2 regions of the Paraburkholderia sp. BR10882 genome follow, and region 1 is predicted to be linked to the other one. Evidence: predicted binding sites of a transcription regulator. Region 1 holds the regulator's gene; the other holds the start of a gene.

What was found. Region 1 encodes FliA, which starts transcription of late flagellar genes. Its sites were predicted from a motif close to CTAAAGTTTNNNNNNNNNNNGCCGNTA; they were not measured.
Region 2: a site for FliA is predicted at 5,224-5,250, ahead of fliD (flagellar filament capping protein FliD). Genes of this name have one in related genera too.

The regions. Positions count from the first base shown of each region.
Region 1 is NZ_JBFPKP010000011.1:86,090-98,123, forward strand. It holds gene AB3X99_RS25755 (flagellar basal body P-ring protein FlgI) at 1-1,061, opposite strand, end outside; gene AB3X99_RS25760 (flagellar basal body L-ring protein FlgH) at 1,055-1,768, opposite strand; gene flgG (flagellar basal-body rod protein FlgG) at 1,801-2,589, opposite strand; gene flgF (flagellar basal-body rod protein FlgF) at 2,655-3,413, opposite strand; gene flgE (flagellar hook protein FlgE) at 3,441-4,679, opposite strand; gene AB3X99_RS25780 (flagellar hook assembly protein FlgD) at 4,706-5,353, opposite strand; gene flgC (flagellar basal body rod protein FlgC) at 5,555-5,980, opposite strand; gene AB3X99_RS25790 (flagellar basal body protein) at 6,069-6,584, opposite strand; gene flgA (flagellar basal body P-ring formation chaperone FlgA) at 6,832-8,133, shown strand; gene flgM (flagellar biosynthesis anti-sigma factor FlgM) at 8,314-8,658, shown strand; gene AB3X99_RS25805 (flagella synthesis protein FlgN) at 8,709-9,152, shown strand; gene AB3X99_RS25810 (RNA polymerase sigma factor FliA) at 9,325-10,056, opposite strand; partial or broken gene AB3X99_RS25815 (MinD/ParA family protein) at 10,412-11,194, opposite strand; gene flhF (flagellar biosynthesis protein FlhF) at 11,187-12,034, opposite strand, start outside.
Region 2 is NZ_JBFPKP010000002.1:878,047-890,080, forward strand. It holds gene AB3X99_RS09005 (diguanylate cyclase) at 1-800, shown strand, start outside; gene AB3X99_RS09010 (helix-turn-helix domain-containing protein) at 844-1,248, opposite strand; gene AB3X99_RS09015 (hypothetical protein) at 2,053-2,451, shown strand; gene AB3X99_RS09020 (hypothetical protein) at 2,510-3,124, shown strand; gene AB3X99_RS09025 (DUF2964 family protein) at 3,150-3,395, opposite strand; gene fliD (flagellar filament capping protein FliD) at 3,715-5,157, opposite strand; gene AB3X99_RS09035 (YigZ family protein) at 5,315-5,908, opposite strand; gene AB3X99_RS09040 (hypothetical protein) at 6,710-7,027, opposite strand; gene AB3X99_RS09045 (acyl-CoA synthetase) at 7,339-9,009, opposite strand; gene AB3X99_RS09050 (Crp/Fnr family transcriptional regulator) at 9,183-9,935, shown strand; gene AB3X99_RS09055 (DUF4148 domain-containing protein) at 10,055-10,411, shown strand; gene AB3X99_RS09060 (peptidoglycan D,D-transpeptidase FtsI family protein) at 10,420-12,034, opposite strand, start outside.

The DNA.
Region 1 (12,034 bases):
TTGAGCGACCCGTTGTCCTGCTTCAGCTGGATCTGCGACTGCCGCGTCGCCACCGTCTGGCCGTTGGAAAACGCGCCGGGCTGGCTCACCGCCGTCTGCGTGTTCACGACGACCGAGAGATTGCCGTGCGCGACCGCGCAGCTCTCCAGCGTCACCATCTGGTTCATGACGATCGAGCCGGTGCGCGCGTTCAGGATCACCTTCGCGGCCGGCGTGGCCGGATTCACGTTGAGGTCCTGGATCTGCGCGATGAAGCCCACCTGCGACCCCGGATCGGCCGGCCCGTGCACCTGGATCGTGCGGCCGTCGAGCGGCGAGGCCGTGCCCGGGCCGAACATGTTGTTGACGGCCGAGACGATGCGCTGCGTCGTGTCGTAGTCCATGTCGTTGACGGTCAGCGTGAGCAGACCGCCTTGCTGCGAAACCGGCGAAATCACCGCGCGCTCGACGATCGCACCGCCTGCAATGCGCCCCGCGGCGAGCTGGTTCACCTGCACCTTGCTGCCGTTGGCCGAGGCGCCCGCGCCGCCCACGGCCACGTTGCCCTGCGCGAGCGCGTAGACCTGGCCGTCGGCGCCCTTGAGCGGCGTGAGCAGCAGCGTACCGCCGCGAATGCTCTTCGCGTTGGCGAGCGACGAAACCGTGATGTCGATCTGCTCGCCCGGCCGCGCGAACGGCGGCAGCACGGCCGTCACCATCACGGCGGCGACGTTCTTCAGCTGCATGTTGTTGAGCGTCGACGAGGAACCCGACGAGCTCGACGTGTTGTTGATCGAGATGCCGAGGTTCGCGAGCATGTTCGCGAGCGTCTGCGTCGTGAACGGCGCCTGGGTCGTCTGGTCGCCGGTGCCGTCGAGACCCACCACGAGGCCGTAGCCGATGAGCGGGTTGTCACGCACGCCCTGGAACGTCGCGAGGTCTTTCACTCGCTCGGCGCGCGCCGGCGTCGCGTAGGCGACGAGCGCTCCGCAGGCCACCACGAAGCCGAATGCCACGCCGAGCGCGGCGAGCACGTCCTTCATGCGCGAGCGGCGCGAACGATGGAAGCGGATCTTCACCATGGCGCGATGTTCAGGAAAAAGCGTTGCAGCCAGCCCATCGTCTCGGCCTCGTCGATCACGCCTTTCGCGGAGTATTCGATCTTCGCGTCGGCGACGTCGGTCGATAGCACGGAGTTGTCTCCGGCAACGGTGTTCGGATTGACGACGCCGGAAAAGCGCACGTATTCATTGCCCTGGTTGATGAGCATCTGCTTCTCGCCGGACACGACGAGATTGCCGTTGGGCAGCACGTTCGTCACGGTCACGGTAATGACGCCCGTGAACGTGTTCGAAGCGTTCGCGCCGCCCGTGGCGTCGAACTGGTTCGCGCCCGTCGTATTCAGGTTCGCGCGGTTGAAGAAGCCCGGCAGGAAGTTCGCGGTGCCCGAGAAGCTGGCGCTGGTGCCGCGCTTGGTGGCCGCGCCCGACGACTTGGTCGCATTGATGTTTTCGGAGATGACGATCGTGAGGATGTCGCCGGTATTGCGCGGACGCTGGTCCTCGAAGAGCGGCCGTCCCGCGTAGCCGGGGTTGTAGATCGCGCCCGGCGAGGTGTTCGCGGGCGGCGGGGGCGGCACGGCCGTCATGGGCTGCTGCGTGATCGGCTGCCGGTTGGGTAGGTAGGCGCAGCCCGCCAGCATCGCGAGCGCCACAGCCGCCACGAACGCCCGGGGGGTGCCCGGATGCCGCGCGCGGATGCGAGGATGGTTTCGAACGGACTGCGACATATTCTTCACCGACTTGATTAACCAGGGAAACCTCAGACCTGCATCTGGCTGAGGGTTTGCAGCATCTGGTCAGAAGTGGTGACCGCCTTGCTGTTGATTTCGTAGGCGCGCTGCGTCTCGATCATGTTCACGAGTTCCTGCACGACGTTCACGTTCGACGATTCCACGTAGCCCTGATTGAGCGTGCCCGAACCGTTCTGGCCCGGCGTGGAAACCGTGGGCGCGCCCGACGATGCCGTTTCCGACAACAGGTTTTGCCCGTTCGACTGCAGGCCGGCCGGGTTGATGAACATGGCGAGCTGCAGCGTGCCGATGGTCGTGTTGTTGCTCGAGCCCGGCGTGGTGACCGTGACCACGCCGTCGCTGCCGATGGTGAGCGAGGTGGCGTTGGCGGGCACCGTGATCGCCGGCATCACCTGGTAGCCGCTCGCCGTCACGAGCTGGCCTTGCGCGTTGGTCTGGAACGAGCCGTCGCGCGTGTAGGCCGTCGTGCCGTCGGGCATCTGCACCTGGAGGAAGCCGGCGCCGTTGATCGCCACGTCCTTAGAGTTGCCGGTCTGCTGCAGGTTGCCCTGCGTATAGAGACGCTCGGTCGCCACCTGCTGCACGCCCGTGCCCACCTGGCTGCCCGAAGGCAGTTCGGTTTGCTGGGTCGAGTTCGCACCCGGCTGGCGCAGCGTCTGGTACATCAGGTCCTCGAACACCGCGCGCGAGCCCTTGAAGCCATTGGTGCTCACGTTCGCGAGGTTGTTCGAGATCACGTCCATCTGCGCCTGCTGGGCGTTCATGCCGGTGGCGGCGATGTAGAGCGATCGGTTCACGGTGTCTTTCTCCCGGTCCGGCCTCGCGCGCGGCGCGAGGCGGCCTTCATTTAACTTGAAATGGCTTAGCTGAAGTTGAGCAGCTGGTTCGCGCTCTGCTCGTTCTGGTCCGCGTTCTGGAGCAGCTTGGTCTGCATCTGGAACTGGCGCGCGTTGGTGATCATCGAGACCATCGCCGCCACCGGGTTCACGTTGCTGCCCTCGAGCGACTCGGTTGCGACCTGGACGGTCTGGTCCGCGTCGGCGGGGTTGCCGTCCGACGTGTGGAACAGGCCGTCGTCACCGCGCGTAATCGCGCCTGCCGGCGGGTTGACGAACTTGATCTGGTCGATCATGGCGATCGCGTTGGCGGGGCTGCCCGGCGCGATGGCCGATACCGTGCCGTCCTTGCCGATCGTGATCGCCGAGCCCGGCGGCACCGCGATCGGGCCGCCGCCGCCGATCACCTGCAGGTTGTTGGCCGTGACGAGCTGGCCGTTTTCATCGACGTGCAGGTTGCCCGCACGCGTATAGGCCTCGTTGCCGTCGGCCGTCTGCACGGCCATGAAACCCTGGCCCTGAATCGCGATGTCGAGCGGGTTGCCGGTATGCGAGATCGCACCGGGCGTCATGTCCGAGCCAGGCGTTGCCGAGAGCACGTAGGTGCGCGTGGTCTGGTCGTTCACCGTCGAGCCGTCGCCGAACGACATCGGCACGGCGCGAAAGTTGGCGAGCTGCGCGCGAAAGCCCGTGGTCGAGACGTTCGCGAGGTTGTTCGCGACGACGGCCTGCTGCTCGAGCGCCTGGCTCGCGCCCGTCATCGCGGTATAGATCAGTCGGTCCATGATGTGCCCGGTACGTGGTTAGCCGCGTTACATCTGCAGCAGCGTCTGGTCGACGGTCTGCTGCGTCTTGATGGTCTGCGCGTTCGCCTGATAGTTGCGCTGGGCCGTGATCAGGTCGACGAGCTGGTTCGTCAGGTCGACGTTCGACGCTTCGAGCGCGCCGCCCGTGAGCGTGCCGTGGTTCGTGCTGCCCGGCGTGGAGACCTGCGCGACGCCCGAGGCCGCCGTTTGCTGGAACTGGTTGCCGCCCAGGTTCAAAAGGCCGTTCGGGTTGTTGAAGTTGGCGAGCACGATCTGGCCGAGCGACATGGTCTGGCCGTTCGAGTAATTGCCGGTGATGGTGCCGTCCGCGGCGATCGAGAAGTTCGACAGCGTGCCGCTCGCGTAGCCGTCCTGGGCGAGGTTGTTCACGCCGTTGGCCGAGCCGTACTGCGTCGTGCCCGCGAGGTCGAGCGTCAGCGACTGGGGCTTCGTGGAGCCGTCCGTCGGGTTGATGTTGAAGCTGAACGACGTGGTGCCGTTGGTCGTTGCCGGGGCGCTGGCCGTGATGCTCTGGAGCGCGCCGGACGAGCTGAACTGTGCGGTGCCGAGCTTCGTCACCGAGCCCGGCTGACCGGCATACACGTCCCATTGGCCGCTCGTCGCGTCTTTCGCGAAATACATGTTGACCGTCTGTGCGCCGCCGAGCGTGTCGTAAGCCGTGACCGACGTCGAATACGTGTAGCTCGTCGAGTCGGTTTCGCTGAAGGTCGTCGTGGTAGGCGTCGTGGCCTGCGCGTTCAGGTTCAGCTGCGCCGTGATGTTCTTGGTCGCAACCGGCGCGATGTTGGTGGTCGGCACCTGCAGCGGCACGGTCTGCGCGGTGTTGATCACGCCCGTCGAACTGGCGGCATAGCCCATCAGGTCGTTGCCCGACGCGTCGGTGATAAAGCCGTTCTTGTCGAGCTGGAACACGCCGTTACGCGAATACGTGATCGTGCCGTTGTGCGACATCTGGTAGAAGCCGTTGCCGTTGATGGCGACGTTCAGCGCCTGGCCCGTCGTGCTGATCGTGCCTTGCGCGAAGTCCTGCTGCACGGTCTGGAGCGAGGCGCCGAGGCCGATCTGGTTGCCCACCGACGTCGCGATGGTGTTCGCGTAGACGTCGGCGAACTGCGCCGTGCTCTGCTTGAAGCCGACGGTGTTCGCATTGGCGATGTTGTTGCCGATCACGTCGAGGTCGTTCGACGACGCGGCGAGGCCGCTCAATCCTTGCTGGTAGCCCATGGTTGTCTACTCCGCGTTTATCGTGTTCAGAGAATGGCGCCGACGCTCGTAAGCGCGACGGTCTTGCCGTTGGCGAGCGAGAGGCTCGGGGTGCCGTCCGACTTCTGGACCACGCCTTGCACCTGGCTCGCGACGAGCGCGGTTGCCGTGGCTGACTGGCCGTTGGTCGTCGCGCTGGCGCTGATCGTGTAGGTGCCGTCGGCGACCGTATTGCCCGAGCTGTCCTTGCCGTTCCAGGTGACCGGCACGGTGCCGGCCGACTGCGCGCCGAGGTCGAGCGTGTTGACGACCTGGCCTGCCGAATTGGTGATCGTGAGCTTCACGTCCGAGACCGCCGAAGGCAGCGTCACGCCGAGCTGCGGCGCGCTGCCGCTCGACACGGCGGCGCTGCTGCCCGGGGCGAGCACGGTCGAGCCGATCAGCAGCGCGGCCTGCGCGTTCTGGCCCGCCGAAAGCTGCGTGGAGAGCGACGACAGCGACGTGTTGAGCTGCTGGATGCCCGACACTGTGTTGATCTGGGCGAGCTGCGAGGTCATCTGCGAGCTGTCCATCGGATTGGTCGGGTCCTGGTTCTGCAACTGCGCGACGAGCATCCGCAGGAACGTGGACTGCAGGTCGCTCGCGCTCGTGCCGCTCGACGACGCCGACGACGAACTCGAGCTCGTGCCGTTCATGGTGTCGAGCAGTTGCTGCGACACGGTGGCGGTGCTGCCGCCGATGGTTGTGTTGCTGGAACTCAACGCGTTCTCCCTCGATTGCGCTTCGTGCTTTGGCGTGTGGTGGTGGCAGGCGCTGCTTCATTTCGCGCCCGCTGGTCTCTGTATGTACTGCAGTGTCCGTACTGACTGCGGCTTGCCGTGCTTCAGGCTGCCGCTTTACGTTCCGATCGTGAGCGTCTTGAGCATCAGCGTCTTGGCCGTGTTCAGCGTTTCGACGTTGGCCTGGTACGAGCGTGACGCCGAGATCATGTTCACCATCTCCTGCACCGGATCGACGTTCGGCATCGTCACGTAGCCGTCCGCGTTGGCGGAGGGATTGTCGGGGTCGTAGGTCTCTTTCATGGGCGTGGGGTCGTCCACCACGCCGGTCACCCTGACGCCGCCCACCTGCTGGCCCGAGGCCGTGCGCGCGCCGCCGAGCGGGTTCACTGCGAACACGACCTGCTTCGCCTTGTACGGCTGGCCGTCGGGGCCGGTCGTGCTGTCGGCGTTGGCGAGGTTGGACGCCGTCACGTTCAGGCGCTGCGATTCCGCCGTCATGGCGGAGCCCGCAACGCTGAAGATGTTCATCAGGGATGGCATGGTTTCGTAGACCTCACATCAGGTGCGCGTCACGCGCGCGTTGGTCGTTCATGGCTTCGTTACTGCGTCTTCCGGTTGCGTGCGGCGATCAGCTCGAACCCGAGGTGATCGCGGAGAGCATCGTCTTGATCTGCTGCGAGACCACCGTCATGCCCGACTCGAAGTGCAGCGCGTTGTCGGCGAACTGCACGCGTTCGGTGTCGAGATCGACCGTGTTGCCGTCGAGCGCGGGCTGCACCGGCGTGCGATACATGAGCTGGCTCTTGTAGGTGTCGGCGGGGCCGCCCGTCGGAATCAGCTTCGCGTCGCCGGCCATGTGGCCCGACTTGGTCGACGCCATCTGCATGCCGCTCGTCACGCCCGCGGGCTGCGCCATGGCGAGCGGCTGGGCGTTGCCGCCCGAGGTGGCCTTCATGCCCACCGTGCCGCCGGCGCCCTGCTGGCGCAAAGCGCCGGCGAGCGACGCCGCGAAGTCCACGTCGCGCGCCTGGTAGCCCGGCGTGTCGGCGTTCGCGATGTTCGAAGAGATCAATGCCTGCCGCGTGGCGCGCACATCGAGCGCTTCGCGCCCAAAGGCGAACTCGGCATCGAGTTTGTCCAGCATCGGGCGTTCTCCGTGAAACGAAAAAGGATTCGGCGTGAGCGCGGCGGGCTCGCCAGGCGGCGGGGAAACCGGCGCAAACGTTAGGCGCGTGGTCCGAAGGCCTTTGCGCATGGAGTGGAATATTAGGCGGGGGTGGCAAGAACCAATCGGACGAATAGCCGGTAAAGCGCCCCTCTATTCGACGCAAGCGCGCGGGGGGCGCCGCCTAGAATGCGAGGCGTGTCAATGCAATCGATGGAGAACGACAATGCCGCAGACTGCCCCTTTCCGTAGGCCGCACGCCGGCCTGGAGCGGCGTGCGCGCGCGCTGTCGTGGCGCGCGTCCTGGACATGCGTGCTGGCCTGCGCCCTTGGCAGCGCGCTCTTTGGCGGCACGCTCGCTCATGCACAAACTCCGGCGCAACCTGAAGCCGCCGGCAGCCAGATCTTCATTGCGGGCCCCGGCGACCGCTCGGGCGCCGACGCCGCGCAGATGAACGCGATGCTCGCGAGCAATGTGAAGAAGCCCGCCGCGGCTGTGGCCAGCGTTGCTCCCGCCAATGAGGCCGCACCGTTGCGCGCGGCCAGCTACGCCGATCTGAATTCGCGCGGCGTGCCGGAGGATGCACGCGCGGGCGTCGAGTCGAACGGCATGATCACGATTCCGGGTCCCGGCGAGCGCGCGCCCCAAGGCGACGCGCCGCGCATCGTCACGGTTCCCGCGCCGGGCGCGAGCGCCCAGCCCATGCGCGTGCCGGCGGCCAACGCGAACAATTCGGGCACGCTGCAGCGCGTGAACCTGTCTACCGCACCGAACCGCGTCGCCCCGGTGGTCGTGGACGCCGGCGCGGCGACGCTCGCGAAGCCGGTTGCCAGCGCAAGCGCCGGCGCGCCGCCGAATCCCAATACCAGCGCCGTCGCCACGAACGTGCAGGCCACGCCGCCGGGCCAGCAGGACGGCGAATCGATCCGAGCCGCCGCGCTCGCCTTCCTGCAGCAGCAGTCGGCAGGCTTGCCGGGCCACGTGAGCATCACGGTCGCGCCGGTGTTTCCGCGTGGCCTCGCAGGCTGCACGTCACTCGAGCCGTTCATGCCGCCGGGCGCGCGCACCTATGGCCACACGACCGTGGGCGTGCGCTGCATCGGCGCGAAGCCGTGGACGCTCTATGTGAGCGCGCGCATTGCGGTGGACGTGACCTACTACGTGGCCTCGCGCCAGATCGGCGCGGGCGAAGCGCTTTCGGCCGCCGATTTCATGCCGCGCGCGGGCGACCTCGCGAACCTGCCGCAGACCATCATCACCGATCCCAACCAGGCGACCGGCGCCGTCGCGCTCGCCCGGATTTCCGCGGGACTGCCGCTGCGCACCGACATGCTGCGCAGCGCCGCCTCGGTGGTCATCGGCCAGACGGTCAAGGTGATTGCCGTGGGCAGCAACTTCACGATCTCCGCCGAGGGCAGCGCGCTCAACAACGCCGAGCCGGGCCAGCAGGTGCGCGTGCGCACGAGCGGCGGCCAGATCATCTCGGGCGTGGTCAAGGACGCGGGTACCGTGCAGGTGCAGATCTAGGGCCGTAAGCGCTGGCAAGGGCCGGATCAGGGCGCGCCGAGCCCCGTCCGGCGGCCCGATCCGGCCGTCTCCGGCTTTGTGCGTCAGCACACGTAACAGCATGTAACGGTGGGATTTTTCGGCTAAAGTTCGGCCCGACCTGTGCCGTTATCAAGGTCAAATCGATCAGGAACGCCCATCGTGAAAGTTGACTCCTCCACCCGCAATGATCCGCGCACGCTGCAGGATGGCCTCGCGCGCTCGCAAGCCGATTCGACCGGCGTAAGCACCGACACCGCTACCACCTCCGGCGCGGCAGTCGGCACGATCGCCGCCGCTCAAGGCGGCGCGAACGTGAGCCTGTCGTCGCTCTCGTCGACGATGCGCTCGCTCGCGGCGAGCGGTTCCGCCGACATCGACACGGCGCACGTGCAGTCGATCAAGGACGCGATCCGCAACGGCACGTTGCAGATCGACTCCGGCAAGATCGCCGACGGCGTGATCCAGACCGCGCGCGACCTCATGAAGCCGACGTCGGGCAACTGACGCCCGATGCGCGAGCGCCGCGCAAACCTCGCTTTTTTTGGTGCCTTGCAATGAAAGATGCCCTGTTGGCCACACTGATCGACGAACACGCCACGGTCGAGGCGTTCGCGTCGCTGCTCGCCTATGAAGAGAAGGCGCTCGTGTCGGCCGATGGCATGGAGGCGCTCCCGCAAATCGTCGAGCAGAAGACGACGCTCACGCAGCGTCTCGCGGGCCTCGAAAAAGCGCGCGACGCGCAACTGGCCGGCCTCGGCCTGCCGGGCGGCCGCAAGGGCATCGAAATGGCCTGCGACGGCGACGCGCGTCTGGCAAGTCAGTGGGCGCTGCTCAAGGGGTCGACCGAGCGCGCGCGCCGCAAGAATCTCACCATTGGCATGATGATCCGCACGCGCATGGAGCATAACCGCCGCGCGCTCTCGATCCTGCGCGGCGAAACGGGCAACGGCTCGATGCTGTACGGTCCCGATGGGCGGTTGCCGGCGTTCGGGCTGTAAGCGCGCGTAGATCGTCCGCCAAAGTCAAAAGCCGAAGCAGTGATGCTTCGGCTTTTTTGTTTTGCGCGAGTCCAGTCCACCAACAAAAAAGCCGGGGCGCTCTCGCACCCCGGCTCTGTCATTGCAACTTTAGTCCCGCTCGCGCTGGCCGCCGCGCGCGCCGTCTACCGCCTCAATTCTCCTGGCCGGCCCACGACATCTCGCGCAGCCGCGTGCGCAGTCGCGCCACAGCCTGGCTGTGCAGCTGGCACACGCGCGACTCGCTCACCTCCATCACCGCGCCGATTTCGCGCAGGTTCATGCCGCGCTCGTAATAGAGCGACATGAGCAGCTTTTCGCGCTCGGGCAGCCGGTCGATCGCCTCGATGAGCGCGCCGCGCAGGCTGTCGTCGAGCAGGGCCGAAAGCGGGTCCGAATGATCGACGCAGTAGCGGTCGAGGAACGGTTCGTCCTCGGCGGAGCGGTCGAAGTCTTCGTAGTAGATGAGCTGGCTGCCATGCAGTTCCTGCAGCATGCTCTGATACTCGTCGAGCGGCATGCTCAGATGCTCGGCGATCTCCGTCTCGCTCGCCGAGCGCCCGAGCCGCTGCTCCACCTTGTGCACCGCGCTTTCCACTTCACGCGAGGTGCGGCGCAGGCTGCGCGGCAGCCAGTCGTTGCTGCGCAACTCGTCGAGCATTGCGCCGCGAATGCGCTGGCTCGCGTAGGTCTCGAACTGCGCGCCCTGATCTTCCTTGTAGCGGTTGGCCGCGTCGAGCAGGCCGATCATGCCGGCCTGGATCAGGTCGTCGAGGTCCACGCTCGCCGGCATCTTGGCGACGAGCTGCAAGCCGAGCCGTCTGACGAGCGGCGCGTATTTCGCGAGCACGTCGGCCTGCGAAATTTTTCCTTGAGCGTTATACATCGTGCTCTCCACTTCTCATCTCCCTGTTGGCGTCGTCGTGCGCACGTCAGACGTGCTGCGGCGACGTCCGCTGCGCGGGCGTATCGGTCCGCCAGCCCACATGGGCCGGAGCGGACGCGGATGTTGCGTTGGGTGCGGGATGCACACCCGTCACGGCCGCTACGAACGAATCGGCGTTCGCGGCGAGCGTGCTGTGTGCGGCGTTTGTTGCTTGGGTAGCGTGGGGCTGGACGCCGGCTTGCGGCGCGCCGTCCGGATCGTCGACGGGTGCGTGGCCCGCCGCTTCATGTTCTTCGTCCTTCGCGCCGAACAGTGCATTGGCGCGTGCCGTGGCCGGCGAGCACGCCGAGACCGCGGGTCGCATCGGCCAGTGCGGCAGCTCGGCGGCCACGTGGCGGAAATCACGCGCGGCGGCCGTCGACGGAAACGCATCGACGATGCAGCGCGCAAGCCTGAGCGCCTGCGCCATGTGCTGATCGGCGGCGACGCTTCCGGCGCTGTCGAGCGACACGCTCAGGTAGCGGCTCGCCACTCCTGCGAGATTCTCGATCGCGGCCTGCGCGTCGCTCGCGTTCGCCACATGATTCGCGAGCACGCGAAACTGCGCGATCGCATGCGCGAAGTGCAGCCGTTTCATGCACGCGTAGGCGTCCGTGATCGACTGCGCACCGATGCGCATCACGATCAGCACATCGTGCGCATGCATGGCGAGCGGCGAAAGCGCGCCATCGGCGTCGAGCTGCGCGTCGATCAGTACGATGTCCGCGGGGCCCGAAATGACCTTCTGCAGCTGGGCGGACGTGTACTGCGCGCGATTGTCGCGCGAGGCGGCCAGCACGCCGAAGCCGAGCGCATGGCGGCCCACGGCTTCGTCGAGCGTGCGCTCGCCGCGCACGACGGCGGCGAAGTTGCCTGCGCCGCGCACACCGCCCACCAGCGCACAAACCGAGCGGGGTCCCAGACACTCGTCGATCACGAGCACGTCCTTGCCCTGCGCGGTGAGCGCCGCCGCGAGATTGACCACCGTGGTCGTGCGTCCGGGCGAACCTGCACCGCCCGTCACCGCGACCACGCGCGAGCCTTCACGCGCGAGAAGCCGCCGCAGCCCTTCAGCTTGATCGATTACGAACTTATCCAAACCTGACCTCGGGAGCCTGCGAATTCGTACGCGTCGAGAGTGCCGACAGCAGCGCCGGGATATCGTCTTCGTGCGGCACGAACGGCGAACTCTCTCGCGGAATGCAGAAAGCGCTGCGGATCAGGAAGCGGCGCGTCGCCACGTAAAGGTTCTCGGGGACCTTCTGGCCCGTCGAGACGTAATGCACCGGCAGCTTGTAGCGCAGCACGGTGTCGAGCGCGCTGCCGAGGTTGGTCGCCTCGTCGAGCTTGGTGAGGATGCAGCCCGTGAGCGGCGCGTTGTCCGGGCCGCTCTGGTAGGCCTGCACGACTTCGTTGAGCGTGTCGCCGTGGTTGGTCGCCGAGAGCAGCAGAAGGCGCTGCACCGGGCGGCCCGCGCCGCACAGCATGGCGATCTGGTCGGCCACGGCGCGGTCGCGCTGGCTCATGCCGATCGTGTCGATCAGCACGATGTGCTTGTTCTTGAGTTCGGTGAGCGCGAGCTGGAGGTCCGCGCCGTCACGCACCGCGTGCACCGAAACGCCGAGGATCTTGCCGAAGATGCGCAGTTGCTCGTGGCCGCCGATACGGTAGCTGTCGGTGGTGAGCAGCGCCACCTTGCTCGCGCCGAAGCGCATCACGCAGCGCGCGGCGAGCTTCGCGGTGGTCGTGGTCTTGCCCACGCCCGTCGGGCCCATCAGCGCGAACACACCGCCGCGCTCCATCAGCGCCTGTTCGTCTTCGAGCACGGGGAGGTTCGATTCGAGCACCGACTGGAGCCACTCCATGCCGGCCTCTTCGGTCTGCACGTCGGGCAGCCGGTCGATCATCATCTTCACCAGTTGCGCCGAGAAGCCTGCGG
Region 2 (12,034 bases), on a different contig from region 1:
ACGGGGTCGAGCGCATCTACACCTTTGCGCATGTGGGCAACTCGCCGTTCATCGTCGTCGTGGCGCCCGCCGTGGGGGACGTGCTCGCCGGCTGGCGGCGGCGCAGCTATATCGCCCTCGTGATGACGACGGTGTTCGGCGGCGCGTGGGTCGCGGTGTCGTGGATGCTCGCCTTCGCGCTGCGCGACAAGGTGGTGGCCGAGGGCAAGCTCGTGCGTCTCGCGGTGACCGACCCGCTCACGGGTCTTGCGAACCGCCGCGCGCTCGACAGCCGTCTCGCGGAGGAATGGCATCACGCGGTGCGCGAACGCACGCCGCTTTCCGTGCTGTTTTTCGACATCGACCACTTCAAGCTCTTCAACGACACCTACGGGCACGCCGCCGGCGACGAGGTGCTGGTGTTCGTGGCCGGGCGCATCGCTGCAGGATCGCGGCGCGCAACCGATCTCGCCGCACGCTTTGGCGGCGAAGAGTTCGCGGTGGTGCTGCCGGGCACGGCGCTCGACGCCGCGACGCGCATGGCGGAAAAGATCCGCAAACGCATCGAGTCGGACAATCTCACGCTGAGTGGTACGCACCATGGGTGCGTGACGGTGAGCGCGGGGTGTGCGAGCTGCAATCCGCCGGAGGGCGGCAGCGGCGCGAAGCTGCTGGCCGCCGCCGACCGCCTGCTCTACGAGGCCAAGGAAGCGGGCCGCAATCAGGTCCGGTCGCAGCAATGGACGGGCGATGGGGCACAGCCGCTGGTGGATTCCGAAGCCGGAAGCCGAGGCCGCGATGCACCCGCAACGCGAGGCTGAGGCGCGCCGGCTTTCGTGCGGCGCGCGACGCCCGCCATGCCGTTCAGCGCGCGGACTTCGACAGCCGGTGGCCGAGGCCGAGGTTCGAGACGATCTGCCAGGTATAGACGCGCGAATAGTGCACGCCGAACTGGCGGCCGATCAGCTCGCGCACGCGGCTGTTGGTCCACGCATCGCTCGCAAAGCCGTGCTCTCGCGCGGAGCCATGCAGGGCGCTCGCGATCCAGCCTAGCGCGGCCTGATCGAGCACTGAAGGCCGGCCGCCCACGCTCATCTGCTGGAGCGCTGCAAGGCCGCCGTCCTCGACGATGGACTTGTAGCGCCTCACCGTCTGGGCGGAAAGGTGGAGTGAGTCGGCGACGCTATTCACGGTCGCGCCTTCCATCAACATCTGGCCGGCGGCCATTCTTCTCGCGACGCTCGGCAGGTTCTCGGTTCGGGTAAGCATGTGTTCACTCGTCGACGAAAGATTCCGGACACGCGGCATTGCGGATGTGCCGCTCCTGTAACCCTTCCTGCAAGCGGGTCTTGTCGCTTGCCATGGACCCGGCGCCGGTGCGGTGACGCGGGGGTCATGACGGACGGCGAAATCGACGCCCGGTGAAGGGCGCTTGTTGCGAAACGCCTCGGTGTTCCGCAGCGGATATTAATAATTGTTTTTGTAGGGAATGTGTATAGCTAGCGGAAAAATAGTCTGCTTGACTTGTGGATAATCCTGAACTAATGGAAAAAACAACCGACTCGCGTGTGTCAACAATGGGTGCCGCCATTTCGCACGGACTCCGCAATGCGAAGTTTGCTCCCATTGCAGCCAGTTAACCTGACTTAATTGCTCAAACATTGGAAAGCAACACTTTTTCTTGTTTTGTATGACTAAATCGGTATTCAGCATATATTGAGTTGAAACGGTTTTATCCAAAATGAATTAATAGCGACGATCGCACCTTTAGATGTTTGTTAGCGTTTTTGAGGTGTGCGGCAAACAATGGCATGGTCCAGCGCGGGTGATGACGGCTATGGGGCAATTTCAGGGAGTGATTTCGCTTTTTTGTGCAGAATGGTTTTCGCAAACATTTCGAATCGATTGCAATGCAGATTGGATTCGAATGAACGAATGCAGAATGCCGGATTCGCCGCGCAGCGTATCGCGTGGCGAAACGGGTCCCTGAATCCCTCGGGCCGCCAAATGCGTCCGTGCGTTTCGTCAAACGACGCGCGGCCTGGGCGGCGGCCCGCTTTCTGGCCGCTGCGGATGAACCAAGAACTCGACGAAAAGGTAGGTCGTTTGTTGCGCCGCGCTGCGAGCCGGCGCTCGCTCGTGCCGTACGGTGCGTTTCATGCCCTGTTCGCGGGCGACGTGCCGTTGCGGGTGCGTTACGAAAAGCTCGAGGCGGCCGCGGCCGCGTTGTGCGCGCCGCACGAGGCCGACTATGCCTCGCTGCTCTCGACCGATTCGGGCCTGCCCGGCCCGGACTTCTATGCGCGCTTCAAGCGCTTGCATACCGAGCGCTATTACGAAACGCTCGGCGCGGACCGGCACCGCATGCTGCGGCTTGCCGAAAAGCGCCAGCTCGCCAACGAGGAACGTGAGCGTGTGTATGCCCATTACCTGCGCTGTGCGGCGGAAGAAGCCTGCATGAACAGCGCTTGATGCGTGCGAGCGGCGCCATGCCGCTCTCTTGCATTCACGATCCACACAAGGAGGCTTCATGTCCACGCGCTACCATTCGTCCGCGCCGCTGCTCGGCGCCATACTCGTGCTTGCCCTCGGCGTGTCGCCGCATGTACCGCTGTTTGCGCAGACGGCGTCCGATGCCGCGCCCGGGAGTGCGCCCAACGCCGCGCTGCAGATCGGCGAGGTGCAGACCACGGCGACTGTCGTGAGCATCGACGCGGCCACCAACTCGGTCACGCTGCGTGGCGCGCGCCGCAACCTGGTGACGGTCGCCGTCGATCCCGCAGTCGGCGATGTGAGCAAGCTCAAGCCCGGCGATCATGTGAACATCCTCTACAAGGAGGCGTTGCTGCTGCGTGCCGAAAAGCTGGCTACGAGGGGCATCCGCTCGCGCGTCGATACGGTCGCGACCACGCCCGCTTCCGGTGGCATGACGGCGACGGCGCGTAGCGTGCAGGTGATCGCGACGGTGGAGAAGATCGACCGCAAGAGCCGCAAGGTCGCGCTGCGCGGACCGAACCGCACGGTCGTGGTGGTGGCGCCGCCGGACGTGCCGCTCGAATCGATCAAGGTGGGCGACAGCATTCGCGCCGACTACGTGGGCGCGACCGCCGTGCATGTCACGCGCGACGGCCAGAACCTGCAGTGAGGCAGCGACGCCCGGGCGGCGTGCGTTAGTCGGCGCGATTGCGGTCGCGCACGAGGATCGACACGTAGATCGCCGTGCAGACGATGATGACGGCCACGCCGGCAATCACCTTCTGGTGGTCGAAGTTGATGAGCCCGACCACCGCGATGGCGATGCCGGCGGCAGAGCCGAGCGTGCCCATTGCGGCCACGAAAATGCGCACCTTGCTCCAGACGCGATGGCGCCGCTCGGGACCTGCGCCTTCCATAAACCGATGCAGTCGATCAAACATGGCGGCTCTTCCGGGTTGGGTAGAAGACGGTCATGCGGGCGCGAATGACTGCGCGGCGCGGACCAGATCAAGTATAGCCAGCCCATTATTACGCGTTCTTTCCATTGCCTGCGCGCTCACGCGCCGGAATTCCCGATCGTTTTTTGCGCGCGTTTAAGTTTGTCTTAATTTTGGCTCGCCATGATGGAGCGGTCGGGTCGATTCGATAGTTCGATTCGCGGTTGTTCTTCACGTCCCCTGTTGGCCGCCGATTCACTCGGCGGCCTTTTTTTTGTCTGCCGTCGACGTTTGCTAGCGTCGATCACGGCGTATTCAAGCCTTATTTGTGATTCGTCGCGAGGGCGCCCGCGCTGTTTGCACCGCCAAAGAGCTGTGTCAGATATTGCTGGTTGTTGTTCATGATCGACATGAGGTTATTGAGCGCGGTGAACTGGCGATTGAATTTCGCAGTGAGCTGGGTTGCGCGCACATCGAGCATCGACGACTGCTTTTTGATGTCGTCGAGTTCCTTGTTGATGGCCGTGCTGCGCCGCTCGATGATGCCGCTCGACTGCACGTAAGGCGTAATGGCGCTGTTGAGCTTCGTGGTCAGGCCGCCGCTGCCGAACAGCGCCGCAATCGCACTGTTGCCCGGTTGCAGCGCCTTCTTGAACGTCTCGTCGTCGATCTCGAGCTTCCCGCTCTTGTCGAGCTTGATGCCGATCTCGCCCAGCGAATGGGTCACGCCGTCGCTGCCCTTCACGCCCGCCGAAACGAGCGCCGGCAGACTCGCCGCGAGGGTGCGCGCGATCGAGTCGCCGAGCAGCGCGCCTGCCTGCGCGCTCGTCGAACCGGTTGCGGCCGTATAGGAGGTCAGCCCGTTCAGGGCATCGACGTAACTGTTGTGCGCCTTCACGAAGTCGCGGATGGATGTGCCCGTCGCTTCGGTGTCGGGAGCGACGGTGAGCGTTTGCTTCGTGCCCACCGAGGCGCTTGCAAGCTTGATCGTGATGTCGCTCACCACGCCCTCGAGCGTGTTGCTCGCGCTCGTGACGCGCGTGCCGTCGATGCGCAGCTCGGCGTCGCCGGCTGCCTCGACTTCGCGCATCTGCGAGGAAGCGAGCCGCGTGTCGACGCCCGCGCCCGCCTGCACGTCGATCGCGTTGGCCGCGCCGGTCTTGTTCGCGGTCAGCACGAGGTGCTGGCCGTCGGCGCCGTTGACGATCGACGCCGTGACGCCTGGGTTGTCCTTCGCCCGGTTGATCGCCGCGACGACGTCGGTGAGCTTGTTGCTGCCCGCAGCGATCGTCAGATGCATGGACTTGCCGCCCATCGCGATGTCGAGGCTGCCTTCCCCGAGCGTCTCGCCCGTGTCGAAGCTGTCCGAGGCGAGCTTATGCGCTGTCGCGAGGCGATCGACTTCGACCGTGAAGCTGCTCGCCACGGCGTTCTTGCCGGCCACCGCGCTCAAGCCCTTGTCCTTCTCGCTCGTCGTGACGGTGAAGCGCTGCAGCGCGGCGCCATCCTTGAACGGCTCGAGTGCGGTCTGGAGCGAAGCGAGCGCCGACTTCAGCGTGCCGAGCGCCGATAGCGTCGTGTTGCTGGCGGTCTGCTTCGCACTGAGGATGGCGCTCGGTCCCGCGATCTTCGCGTTGACGAGCGCCTTGACGAGCTGGTTGACGTCAAGTGCGGAGTTGGTCGCGCCGCTGATGATCGACTGGGCGGCGTCGCTCAGCGCGCTGTTCGTGCTGGCGGTCGTGGTGTTCGTGATCGTGCTTGCCATGAAAGAAGTCCGTTCGTTCTGGTGCGTCGAGTCGACGGAACGCGCGAATGCGCGGCCATGCTTTCATTACGGCAAGCTTTCATGAAACTTTATGAAAGAAATGAAAAGTTTTTGAAAAGTGCGCGATCGGCACTGCGGCGGCGGCTAGCCGCCCGCTTCAAACGGGCTCGGGGAAGCCCGAGCGGCCTTGCGTGAGATCGGTGAGCGTGGTGCGCGCGGCGTCCACGGCGGTGGCGGGCAACTGGATCGTGAGGCGGACCGTCATGGTGTACTGGCTTTGCACGAGCGTGAACTGCTCCTGGTCGATCCAGTGGCGCACGCGGGTTTCGTCGGGATAGCCGAGTTCGACGGTGAGGCGCGCCTGCGCAATGCGCTCGACGCGCTCGGCCCCCTGCAGGGCGCTGGCAATGGCGTCGGTATAGGCGCGCACGAGGCCGCCCGCGCCGAGCTTCACACCGCCGTAATAGCGCACGACGGCGGCGAGTACGCCGTCCAGGTCGTGATGGCGCAGCACTTCGAGGATCGGGCGCCCGGCGGTTCCGGAGGGTTCGCCATCGTCGGACATGCCGGACTGGCCGCCCGCAAGCAGCGCCCAGCAAACGTGCGTGGCGGTGGGGTGTTCGTCACGCAGACGGCGGATTTCGGCCATGGCCGCTTCGCGGTCGGCAACGGGAATGGCGTGCGCGATGAAGCGGCTCTTGCGGACATCGAGTGCCGCGGTGACGGGATGGGCGAGGGTGAAAGTTGGCACAAGCGGGGTGGCACTGCTGGCGAAACCCCCATGTTAACCGATGCTCATGGGCCGGCTTTCGACGTCCGTCCCCATATCTTGCCAGTTTGCGTAATGGTTCTTTGCGCCGGATGCTAGTGACGCCCCGGCCTTCAGCCCGGATAATGCACGGCATGACGGATCTAGCTCTGGCTGGAGCGAAGCCGAACTCCTCATTCGGTGATCCGTCATCGTTCCTTCTCTCGCGGCGCCGCTGCATGTTCCGGCAGACGCGATTCTCCAAAGCACAGAAGCCAAAAAAATCCCCGGTCGGACTGTGTCACGACCGGGGGTCACAAGGCTCGCCTGTTCTCAAGAGGCAATCCCACCTTACGTCCGCAAAATTGCGGCCGCAATCGGAAAAAAAACCTGGTGCGCGTGACACCCGAAGGGCGCTAGTGTTCTCATTCGTGCGCAAAAAAATCCCGGCCATCGCTGGCCGGGCAATGAGAATACACCGTGCGCTCCGGGGAACGAAACGCCCATCAACGTTACCCGCGCGCCGTGCGGCCGGCAACACCTCCGCATTACCTGCAATTACTGACATCTGCCTTTCCGGCCGCAGCCGGCGCGCGGCACGGCAGGCCGGATACGCCGTGTGGCGGGCATCGTGCTCACATTGTTATGCATGCCGAACGATATCCATGCGCTCGCACGCGCGTGCTGAAGTAAGGCGCCGAAATGCGCCGAGGCCGGTCTCCCTTGAGGGAAGACCGGCCTCGGTGTGCCGCTTCAGGGGCCTCCAGAGAAGGCGGCCCCTGGATCACGCGCGCATCACGCGCATCAGTAACGCGGCGGGGGCGGCGGACGATGGTCGTCCTCGCGGTAGCGCGGGGGACCCGGATCGTGCGGGTGATGGTGCATCCACTCGTCGTGTTCCCAATAGCGGTGGCCGTCGTAATAACGGTTCTCGTGCCAGCCGATCGAGACGTGCGCGTCCACCGGCATCATGTGCGGTTGACCGTATTGCGGCGCCGATTCGGCACGCAGCCCATACGGTGCGGATTGAGCGAAGGCGCTCGATGCGCCCATCAATGCGCCGCCGGCGATCAGTGCTGCGGCGATGGCGCGGGCGGGGGTCTTCCAGCTCTTCGTGTTCATGAGTTACCTCCTCGTTGGTTGCGTCGTCAGTCACGCGGCATCGGGATGCCTTTGTGTTGCGACCACGGTTCAAAGCTTATCGGCCCGAAGCGGAGGAAAACGTGACCACTTGTAAGCTTTCGTTTCATACGATTCTTCATGCGAGAAAGGCTGCTTTGACAGTTGACCCTTGATGCAGAAAGGATTAAGCGCCGCACCTGACAATCGCGACCGAGCCACAGGGGGTCGGGGTGTCAACTGACGTTACATTCAGGCCGCGCGGGCCGCCTGAATGCGTCACGTCTACCGGCCAGCAGGCCCCGATGTCGTTCTTACCGAGGTGTTTTCGGCGCGGGTGTTGCACCAGCCACGTCGATCGCGCTTTGCGAACCTAGTTGCGCGCGCAACTCATATTTCTGGATCTTGCCCGTGGCCGTGCGCGGCAGTTCGCCGAATCGCACGGCGCGTGGCACCTTGAAGTGCGCGAGAAAGAGCCGGCAGTGCGCGATGATTTCCTCGGCCGTGGCGCTCGCGCCGGGCCGCAGTTCGACGAACGCGCAAGGCACTTCGCCCCACTTCGGATCGGGCATCGCCACGACGGCGGCGAGCGCGACGGCCGGATGGCGATACAGCGTGTCTTCCACCTCGATGCTCGAAATATTCTCGCCGCCGGAGATGATGATGTCCTTGCTGCGGTCGGTAATGCGCACGTAGCCGTCGGGCGTCATCACGCCGAGGTCGCCCGTATGGAACCAGCCGCCGCGGAACGCCTCTTCCGTCGCGCGCTCGTTTTTCAAGTAGCCCTTCATGCAGATGTTGCCGCGGAACATGATCTCGCCGAGCGTTTCGCCGTCGGCGGGTACGGGCTCCATCGTCTGCGCATTGCGCACGCTGACGCCGCTTTGGAGGTGATAGCGCACGCCCTGGCGTGCGGCGAGGCGCGCCTGCTCCTCGTCGGGCAGCGTCTGCCAGCCCGCCTGTACCGCGCATACGGCAGCGGGGCCGTACACCTCGGTCAGACCATAGACATGCGTGAGTTCGATGCCGATCGCCTTCATCTTCGCGATCACGGCCGGCGCGGGCGGCGCGCCTGCCACCATCGTGCACACCGTGTGAGCGATGCCTTCGCGGTACTCTGCGGGTGCGTCGGCGAGCGCGCCCTGCACGATGGGCGCGCCGCAATAGTGCGTGACGCGCTCGCTGCGAATGAGGTCGAACACGAGCCTCGCGTCGAACTTGCGCAGGCACACGTTCACGCCCGCGCGCGCGGCGACGGTCCACGCAAAGCACCAGCCGTTGCAATGAAAGAGCGGCAGCGTCCAGAGATACACGGCGTGCTTGGGCATGTCCCATTCGAGGATATTGCTCACCGCGTTGAGATACGCGCCGCGATGGTGATAGACCACGCCCTTGGGGTCGCCCGTCGTGCCCGACGTGTAATTCAGCGCAATGGCGTCCCATTCGTTGCGCGGCGGCTCCCAGGCGAACTCGGGATCGCCTTGCTCGAGGAACGCCTCGTAGTCGGTGGCGCGCGGGAAGTACTCGGGGTCCGCGGGCGCGATGTCGGCCACGCTGATGATCCCGAGGTTGGGGAATTCGAGCGCCGCGCGCTGCGCGAGCGCCGCGAATTCGGTATCGACGATCAACGCCTTCGCTTCGCCATGGCGCAGCATGAACAGCATGGTTGCGACATCGAGTCGCGTGTTGAGCGTGTTGAGCACCGCGCCGAGCATGGGCACGCCGAAGTGCGCCTCGACCATCGCGGGGATGTTGGGCAGCAGCACCGCCACGGTGTCGCCGCGGCCGATGCCCGCCTGACCGAGCGCGCTCGCGAGCCGCCGCGTGCGCGCATAGGTTTCGCGCCAGTTGCGGCGGACGTCGCCGTGGACCACAGCCAGGCGCTCGCCATAGACCTCAGCGGCGCGGGCGATGAAATCGACCGGCGTGAGCGGCACATAATTGGCTTCGCGTTGCGCGAGCCCTTCTTCGTAGGGGTGCAACATGGCGGTGTCTCCGAACGGTTATTGGTGTGTCGATAGGATTCGCGCTACCGTAGCAGGGCCGCGCATGACAGTCTGTCGCCGGCGCGACAGAGCGGGCCGCGACGCACGGTCCGCCCGACAAGATCGACCCAAAGATTGACCTAACCCAGGAAAGCGCGATGTCGCAATCCATTATGCCCCCGGACGGGACACCGCCCGCCCGCGATTCTTGGCGCGAAGGCGAGCGCATCGACGCCGCCAACGCCGCGCGTCTTGCCTCGCTGTTCGAGCGCTACGCGTGGTTCCGCGGGCTCGCGCCCGAGCATCGCGAGTGGGTGCTGGCGTCGTCGCATGCGCAGGGCTATGCCGCGGGCGCGATCGTCGCCGCGCGCGAAGCGCCCTCCGACTGGTGGCTCGGCGTGAGTTCCGGCCTCGTGAAGCTGGCGATCTTCAATGCGTCGGGGCGCGGCTGCACGTTTTCGGGCGTGCCGCATGGCGGCTGGTTCGGCGAGGGGAGCGTGATCAAGCGCGAGCCGCGCAAGTACGACGTGATCGCGCTGCAGCCGTCGCTCGTCATGTCCGTCGCCACCGAGACGTTCCACCGGCTCATGGATTGCAGCCTGCCGTTCAACCGTTTCGTGATCCATCAGCTCAACAACCGCATGGGCGAGTTCATCGCGTTGATCCAGAACAGCCGCTTGCTCGACGTCGATGCGCGCGTCGCGCAGTCGCTCGCGCAGATGTTCAATCCCGATCTTTATCCCGAGACGGGGCGGGCGCTCGACATCTCGCAGGAGGAGATCGGCATGCTGGCGGGCGCGTCGCGTCAACGGATCAATCAGGCCCTGCAGACGCTCGAGCGCCAGGGGCTCGTCGCGCTCTCGTATAACCGCGTGGACGTGCTCGATCTCGACGGGCTGCGCGCATTTGGCCGCGACCAGATCTGAGGACCGCAGAACTCCTTATCAATCTTGCGAGGAATGGAAGACTCTCTCCCTCGCTAGCCGGTTTTTACGCATGGCCGCGCTGCGTAGACTTTGCTCATCGAATTCATACGGAGAGCATGGTGAGAAACGCAATGCTGCGCGCGGCGCTGGTGTCGATGATGGCGATCGTTCCGGCGGTCTCGTTCGGTCAATCCACCAGCACGCACAACGGTCCGGTGACGCGGGCCCAGGTGCTGCAGGAATTGGTCGATCTGGAGTCGGTGGGCTACAACCCGGCTTCGGCGAACGATGCCACGTATCCGGAAGATGTGCAGAGCGCCATGCGCCGGCTCGCCGAAAAGCGCGCCAACGAAGCGCGTCTGGCGCAGGAGCAGGTCGCGCAATCGGGTTACGGCGCGCCGCCCGCACCCAATGCAGAAGCGGGGGCGCCCGCCGTGTCGGGCAGCGAGCCGCCGCCCGCGTATCGCCACCATTGATTGCGGCGCTAACCGCGCCCTGAGCCGGCCCGGGTGCCGCTGGCACCCTTGGCGCTCTCGGGGCCGGCCGCGACATCGGGCGGCACGCCGAGCAACTGGAGTGTGCCGGCCGTCACACCCGAAAATACCGGCCCCGCAACCGTGCCGCCATAAAATGCCTTGCCCGCCGGATCGTCGATCATGACCGCGACGATCACGCGCGGCGCGCTCATCGGCGCCATGCCGACGAACAGCGCCCGATAGCGGTTCTTCGCATAGCCCGCGCCGATCTGCTTGCGCGCTGTGCCGGTCTTGCCGCCCACCCGATAGCCTTCCACATTCGCGGCGCGCCCCGTGCCGCCGTCGCTCGTCGCCATCTCCAGCATCTTGCGCATGGCGGCGGCCGTGGCCGGCGTCGTGACCGCGCGCGCCGCCGACGCGGAGGCACCGCCCGCGCCGGCCGGCGCTTCGCGCAGGAGGGCGGCCGGATGCAGCGTGCCGTCGCCGGCGTAGGCCGTGTAGATCTGCGCCATCTGCAATAGCGATGTAGACAGGCCGTAGCCATATGCCATCGTCGCCTGCTCGATGGGGCGCCAGCGCGCCCACGGCCGCACGCGGCCCGGCGCCGCGCCCGGGAACGTGACGCCGGGCCGCTGCCCGAGCCCGTACTCCTGATACTTGTCCCAGATCGTTTGCGCGGGAAGGTTCAGCGCGAGCTTGGCGAGCGCGATGTTGCTCGACTTCTGGATCGCCTCCGCCACAGTCATGCGGCCATGATTCGAGGTGTCGTGGATCGTCGCGGGGCCGATGCGGTACGTGCCCGGCGAGGTGTCGATGAGCGTGTTCGCGTTGACCTTGTGCAGGTCCATCGCCAGCGAAACGACCACGGGCTTGATGGTCGAGCCGGGCTCGAACGTGTCGACCACGGCGCGGTTGCGCAGCTGCTTGCCCGTGAGCCGCGCGCGGTCGTTCGGATCGAACGACGGCCAGTTCGCGAGCGCGAGGATTTCGCCGTTCTGCGCGTCGAGCACGACGACGCTGCCCGCTTCCGCATGATTCTTCGCCACGGCCGCCTTGAGCTGCGTGTACGCGAGCTGCTGCACGCGGCGGTCGATGGTGAGCTGCACGGTGTCGCCGTTGCGTGGCTGCACGCGCTCTCTCGGCTCCGAAACGACGCGCCCGAGCCGGTCGCGGATCACCTCGCGCTGGCCCGGCGTGCCGCGCAGGCGCGCGTTCGCGGCGAGTTCCACGCCTTCCTGGCCGGCGTCTTCGATGTCGGTGAAGCCCACCACGTGCGCCGCCGATTCACCTTCGGGGTAATAGCGCTTCGAGTCGGCGATCAGGGTGATGCCGCCCATGCCCATCTCGTCGATGTGCGCGGCGGTGTCGGCGTCCACCTGGCGCTTGAGCAGCACGAAGGAGCGGTCGCCGGCAACGCGCCGGTCCAGTTCCGCGAGCGGCATGTCGAGCAGGCGCGCGAGCGGCGCGTGCGCGGCGGCATCGAGAAGACGCGGATTCGCCCAGACTTCGAAAGTTGCGAGGCTCACGGCCAGCAGCGCGCCGTTGCGGTCGACGATGCGCCCGCGCATCGCGTCGAGCTCCAGCGTGCGCTGGTAGCGCTTTTGGCCCTGCTTCACGTAAAAG